2 regions of the Enterococcus sp. AMC1623 genome follow, and region 2 is predicted to be linked to the other one. Evidence: predicted binding sites of a transcription regulator. Region 2 holds the regulator's gene; the other holds the start of a gene.
What was found. Region 2 encodes CtsR, which represses protease genes until heat stress. Its sites were predicted from a motif close to TTGGTCAAAAAAGGTCAAANA; they were not measured.
Positions count from the first base shown of each region.

Region 1: clpP (ATP-dependent Clp endopeptidase proteolytic subunit ClpP) is a predicted target of CtsR. The motif match lies at 1,310-1,330, and genes of this name have one in related genera.

Region 1 is NZ_CM177096.1:1,691,931-1,695,356, reverse strand. Features, by position in the region: gene AC4BC7_RS08335 (glycoside hydrolase family 73 protein) at 1-597, shown strand, start outside; gene clpP (ATP-dependent Clp endopeptidase proteolytic subunit ClpP) at 636-1,217, opposite strand; gene AC4BC7_RS08325 (hypothetical protein) at 1,399-1,917, shown strand; gene AC4BC7_RS08320 (glycerophosphodiester phosphodiesterase) at 2,013-2,747, shown strand; gene miaA (tRNA (adenosine(37)-N6)-dimethylallyltransferase MiaA) at 2,744-3,426, shown strand, end outside.
Region 2 is NZ_CM177096.1:2,589,691-2,593,116, reverse strand. Features, by position in the region: gene AC4BC7_RS12475 (ATP-dependent Clp protease ATP-binding subunit) at 1-1,940, opposite strand, end outside; gene AC4BC7_RS12470 (CtsR family transcriptional regulator) at 1,946-2,413, opposite strand; gene pknB (Stk1 family PASTA domain-containing Ser/Thr kinase) at 2,544-3,426, opposite strand, start outside.

The sequences.
Region 1 (3,426 bases), 900 kb from region 2:
ATTACAGGGACAAGTATTTTACCTGCATTGACATCACCTGTCAAAAAAGCCAATAATGTGACCGTTAAAGATGACACAAGACGCGTCAATGCTACATCAACTTCGGAAACAATTACGTGGACAGACAATGCTTCGTTTATTAAAGCCATTGCTCCGTCTGCTCAAAAACTAGCCGATCAATATGGCTTATACCCATCAGTTATGATAGCACAAGCAGCTTTAGAATCAGGGTTTGGCGCTAGTAAATTATCAAAAGAGGCTAACAACTTATTTGGAATCAAATTTTCTAGTGGGGATGAAGGAAAGTTCGAGAAATATGATATTCCTTCTGATGAATTTATTAATGGGGTACGTGTGACATTGCCAGCATCGTTTAGAAAATACGCAACGATTTCTGATTCACTATTGGATAATGCTAAATTATTAGCCAATGGCTTAAGTTGGAATGCTAAATTTTATCAAGGAACATGGCGGAAAAATGCTCGTACGTATCAAGAAGCTACCCAGTCCTTAACTGGAAAATACGCAACGGATCCAAACTATCACACGAAATTAAACCAGTTAATTGCGACATGGGATTTAACAAAATACGATTAAAAAAAGCGCTGGGACACTACGTCCAGCGCTTCTAATGATTAACGATTGGTCATTACTTCGTCGATTAAACCATATTCTTTTGCTTCTTCAGCCGACATAAAGTTATCACGATCGGTATCTTTTTCAATTATTTCAATAGGTTGACCCGTGCGTTCAGATAAAATTTTATTTAAGCGTTCACGCGTTTTTAAGATATGACGAGCAGCGATTTCGATTTCTGTTGCTTGTCCTTGTGCACCGCCTAATGGTTGGTGAATCATAATTTCAGCATTTGGTAATGCAAAACGTTTACCTTTAGTACCTGCTGTTAATAAGAAACTTCCCATTGACGCAGCCATCCCCATTACGATTGTTTGTACATCTGCTTTAACAAAGTTCATTGTATCGTAAATTGCTAGACCAGCTGTTACGCTACCTCCAGGAGAATTGATGTATAAGTAAATATCTTTTTCTGAGTCTTGCGCATCCAAGAATAATAATTGAGAGATGATTGAGTTAGCAAGGTCATCGGTTACTTGACCGCTCAACATGATAATACGATCTTTTAATAAACGAGAGTAAATATCATACGCTCTTTCTCCACGAGATGATTGTTCAATAACTGTTGGGATTAAATTCATTTAAAAATCCTCCTTTAATTCTGGCTATTTGATAAAATATTGGGTAGCCTTGCGACATCCTAAGAGTTTTATCTATTAGATATTATACATACAAGGTCAATAAAGGTCAAATGTAAAAACTTGAGTAAAATAATCAAAAATATGTTAAGATTCATCTAAAGAATTTAAAGGAGGAACAAACATGGAAATATTTTTCGTTGGAATGGCTGGCGTAATTGTAGGTGCCATTGTTACAGCGATTGCCTTTAACTTGCAAAGCCGCTATGACGATCGAAAAGAAGAGCGTCGTCGACAATTAGAACATAAAGTAAAAGAAATTGAGATTTTGATTTTACTAAATAAAAAAATCATTGAAATTTTAGAGAAGCGGATTGGCACAATGGATAAATACGTCAGTTTTGATGTATTTGACGATTGTCATATTACCGTAGATGATTATATTTATTTGCAATCATTTGCGGCACAAAATAGCTTTTATTTACCAAATTATTTCTTAGAAGAATTTTTCAAAAAAATTGCGACACGCAGAGTCGTTCTTTCACCAGAACAAGTTGTTGAAGTTGGTGGGTATACATTTAAAGGCGGACGTGTCTTGATGGAAAACTTTTCAGATCAACTAAAAGAAATGGTTTACGAACGCAAAGTTCAATTGCAAAAAATGACAGACAAACCAATGACTTATTTCTCAAACACGTTGTAATCAAAAGAAGAGATTGACCTGTAAAAAGGCTTCTCTTCTTTTTTTGCATCTCCCTTTATTCATGGTACAATATGACTGATTGGAGTGAAGAAATCATGCAAATTTTTGCCCATCGTGGAAGCAGTGGCACACGACCTGAAAATACGTTGCCAGCCTTTGCTGAAGCCGTACGCATTGGTACTGATGGCATTGAATTAGATGTGCAATTAACAAAAGATCAACAACTGATTGTCATGCACGATGAGACAGTCGATCGTACCACTGATGGAAAAGGTGCAATTATTGATAAAACATTAGCAGAGATCAAAAAACTAAATGCCGGTAGTTGGTTTAATGATCACTATTCTTCAACAAAAGTACCGACATTAAAAGAAGTTGTCGATTTATTGGTTGCGCGCAATTACCGAGGAATCTTAGGAATTGAATTAAAAACGGATAAAGAAGCGTATCCAGGAATCGAAGACAAAGTATCTGAGCTAATGACGAGTCAACAGTGGCCATTCACTTATTGGTATAGCAGTTTCAACGTAAGTACCTTAGAGAGAATTCATGTACTGGAACCGACTACACGAATTGATTTTATTATGGATAAATCAGATAGTACGCCAATAACATTGGAGCGACCATTTATTCAAGGCATCCATCCTAATATTGAATGGGTATGGTCACATGATACAGAAATTCCAGAGTTTTCATTAGCCGTTCGACCGTGGACCGTAAATACAGAAGAAGAAATAAAACGTTGCATGGATTGCCAAGTAACAGGAATTTTTACCGATTTTCCTGAAATGGCAATGGCTGTGAAGCGCAGTTATCGGGGAAAAAAATGAAAAAAGTGTTAGTGATTGTAGGGCCGACTGCTGTTGGTAAAACGGCGTTAAGTATTGAATTAGCTAAAAAATACAATGGAGAAATTATTAGTGGGGACTCGATGCAAGTCTATCGAGAACTGTCTATCGGAACAGCTAAAGTAACTGAAGCCGAAAAAGAAGGAATTCCTCATTATTTAATTGATGTTCGTGAGAAAGAAGAGGCTTATTCCGTCTCGGAATTTCAAAAAGAAGCACGTATTTGGATTGAAGATATTCATCAACGAGGCAAGTTGCCCATTGTTGTTGGCGGAACGGGGTTATATATTCAAGCCTTGCTTTATGATTTCCAATTAGGTGGCAAACAAGAGAACGATAATCCGGCTGTTCGTTTGAAATACGAACAATTTGCACAGGATTATGGAAAAGAAGCCTTATGGCAGTTATTACAAGAAACTGATCCTTTAGCAGCCGAAAAAATTCATTTTAATAATCAGCGTAAAGTGATTCGAGCGTTGGAAGTTTTTGAAACAACAGGTGAGAGTATCACTGCGCCTAAAGAAGAACCCCAACGTTTATATGATTATTTTTTAATTGGTCTGACAACTGATCGTGAATTATTATATCAACGTATCAATCAACGTGTGGATCTGATGATGGCCAATGGCTTACCAGAAGAAGCTACAAAAATCAAAGACAT
Region 2 (3,426 bases):
TGTCCATCATCTAAAACTTGTAACAAAATATTAAAGACGTCTGGATGTGCTTTTTCAACTTCATCTAGCAAAATTACTGAATAAGGTTTTGAACGAACTTTTTCAGTCAATTGTCCACCTTCATCATAGCCGACATAACCTGGAGGCGATCCAATTAAACGGCTCGTACTATATTTTTCCATAAACTCTGACATATCTACACGAATTAAGGCATCTTCGCTACCAAACATCGCTTCGGCTAAGGCTTTAGCTAATTCTGTTTTACCAACACCAGTTGGACCTAAGAACATGAAGGAGCCGATTGGACGATTCGGATCTTTCAATCCACTACGCGCTCGGCGAATGGAACGAGAAACAGCTTGTACGGCCTCATCTTGACCTACCACACGTTGATGCAAGATTTTTTCTAAATCTAATAAACGTTCGCTTTCCTTTTTCTCCATTTGCTGTAATGGAACGCCAGTCCATTGTGACACTACGGCTGCGACATCTTCTGCTGTCACGCTATTTTCATAACCAGTAGCTTCTTTAACTTCTACAAAGGTTACTTCAGCTAAGTTTTGGCTAACTTCTTTTTCACGATGGCGTAAACGTGCGGCTGTTTCAAAATCTTGTTGACGAATGGCAGCTTCTTTTTCTTCCGCTAATTTCATTAATTCTTCTTGCAATAATGCCGCCTCAGAAACTTCATCTGCTTTATCCAAACGAACTTTTGCAGCTGATTCATCCATTAAATCAATCGCTTTATCTGGTAGTTGACGCGAATTAATGTAACGAACCGATAGTTGAACTGCTGCATGGAGCGCATCATCAGTAATTTCCACACCATGATGTTCTTCATAACGAGGGCGCAACCCTTTTAGAATTTCTTCTGCTTCTTCTGGAGTTGGTTCATCGACTTGTACTCGAGCAAAACGACGTTCAAGTGCTGAATCTTTTTCAATATATTTTTGATATTCATTTAACGTTGTTGCACCAATGGTTTGTAATTCACCACGAGCTAAGGCTGGTTTTAAAATATTCGATGCATCAATCGCACCTTCTGCTCCACCAGCACCAATTAATGTGTGTAATTCATCAATAAAGAGAATGATTTGACCATCTTGATAAATTTCATCAATGATTTTCTTCATGCGATCTTCAAATTCACCACGATATTTGGTACCTGCAACTAATGCACCCATGTCCAACATCATCAGACGTTTTTGCTGCATGTCTTTTGGTACTTCACCATTTACGATTTTTTGTGCTAAGCCTTCCGCAATGGCAGTTTTACCAACACCTGGTTCGCCGACTAAAACAGGATTGTTTTTGGTACGACGGCTAAGAATTTGAATCAAACGTTTGACTTCTTTGCTACGTCCGACTACAGGATCTAAGCGTTGTTCACGAGCTAATTTCGTTAAATCGCGAGCCAATGAATCTAAGGTTGGTGTCCCTTCTTGTTGCGGTTGTTGACGTTGTTGCGGGCGACGTCGGCTTGCATTGCTTTTTGATTGTACGCCCATTTTTTTCTTCAATAGTTGGCGCATTTTTGCCAAGCTCATTCCTAAATTCAACATAATACGTGACGCTAAAATTTCTTCATCACGTAATAAACCGAGGAGTAAGTGCTCCGTGCCAATTTGTTGGGCACCCAAACGTTTTGCTTCATCGCCAGCATAGGCAAAAATTTGTCTTGCTCGTGGAGAATAGGGTAAAAAGCCCCCTGTTGGATATTCTTTCATTGAACCATAACCGGTTAAATGTTCGATTTCTTCCCGAATATCATTTTCATTTACACGCATTTCGCGCAATGTTTTGCCGGCAATGCCATCTTGCTCGATAATTAATGCTAATAAAATATGTTCTGAACCTACAGATTGATGTTTAAAGTATTTTGCTTCTTCTTGAGCAATGGCCAGCACCGCTTTTGCTCGTTGTGTAAATAGTTCATCCATCGCACTCACTCCTTATCTTCATAACTTAATCGTTCTAAAATCCCGTGCATAATTGACGCACGAATGATATTTTCTTCCGCTGATTTTCCTAAAACGGCTTTGCTAATTGTCGTCAGTAATAAATTACCTTCTCGTTTTGACAGAATACCTTCTTCGTATAACTTCTGAATAATTGATACCGCATCTTTTTCAGAGATTGTTTTATCAAATAATTGATTGACTTGTTCTAAAAAATGATGATAATTCGCAATTTGAATTTTCTCAATTCGAATATAGCCTCCACCACCACGTTTACTCTCAACCGCATACCCACGTTGAATAGTAAAGCGAGTATTGATGACATAATTGATTTGCGAAGGTACACAGTTAAATAAATCTGCCATCTCTGCACGACGAATTTCTATCATTTCACTTTCCTCAAGAATCTTCTTCAAATATGCTTCGATTAAATCAGAAGTATTTTGATGACCCATTTAAACGCGACCTCCCTTGACTAATATTGACCTTAATTATAGCGAATTTTCAGAAGTTTGAAAAGAAGAAGGACTCTAAAGAAAAAAGGATAAAACAAAAGTTTAAACTTTCGCTTTATCCTTGCCCTTATTATTCATCTGTGGATGTTTCGCCAGTTACATTTGAACTCTCAGAAGTTGTCGTCTCACTGCTTTCTGAGTCAGAGCTAGAAGAACCATCGTCTTCTTTCCCGCTAGAAATAATTAGATGAACTGTCTCGTCTTTTTCTACAGAGGTTCCTGCAGAAGGATCCATTGAGATTACCCGTCCTTTATCTACAGAATCACTATATTCTTCTGATGTGGATACAGAAAGGTCTTGGTTTTCTAATAAAGATTTTGCAGCCGATTCAGTCATATCTGTCACATCTGGTAAATCAATTGTTTCAGGTGGCTCTGGACCTTTACTAATTTCTAACGTAATGGTCACATCTCCTGGTGAAATATCTGAACCAGCTTCTGGTGATTGTTTGACAATAGTGCCTTCCTCATTGTTGCTATAGACTTCACTAATATGCACTGAGTTATTGCCTAAACCAGAAGCATCTAGTTCACTTCGGGCATTGGTTTCTGTGTAACCAATTAAGTTAGGCATCTTCACTGTTTCTGGCCCTTTACTGATTGTCAACGTAATCTCTGTTTCTCCAGGAATAATATCAGCATTGGCTTCTGGTGTTTGCTTGATAACTAGACCTGCACTCATGTCACTAAATTCTTCGACAATCGTTACTGAATTATTCCCTAGACCATAATTCGTCAACTCTGCACGAGCATCACGCTCTCCATAACCGTATAAATTCGGCATCATGACAGGTTCTGCTCCTTTGCTGACAGTTAATTCAACTTCTGTCTCTTTAGGAACAACTTCTTCACCTTCTGAAGGGGTTTGGTCCATAATTTCATTAGCAGGTGTATCATTATCATAAACTTCTTCGATTGTTATTTGACTCTCGTCAAAACCAAGTTCTTTTAAT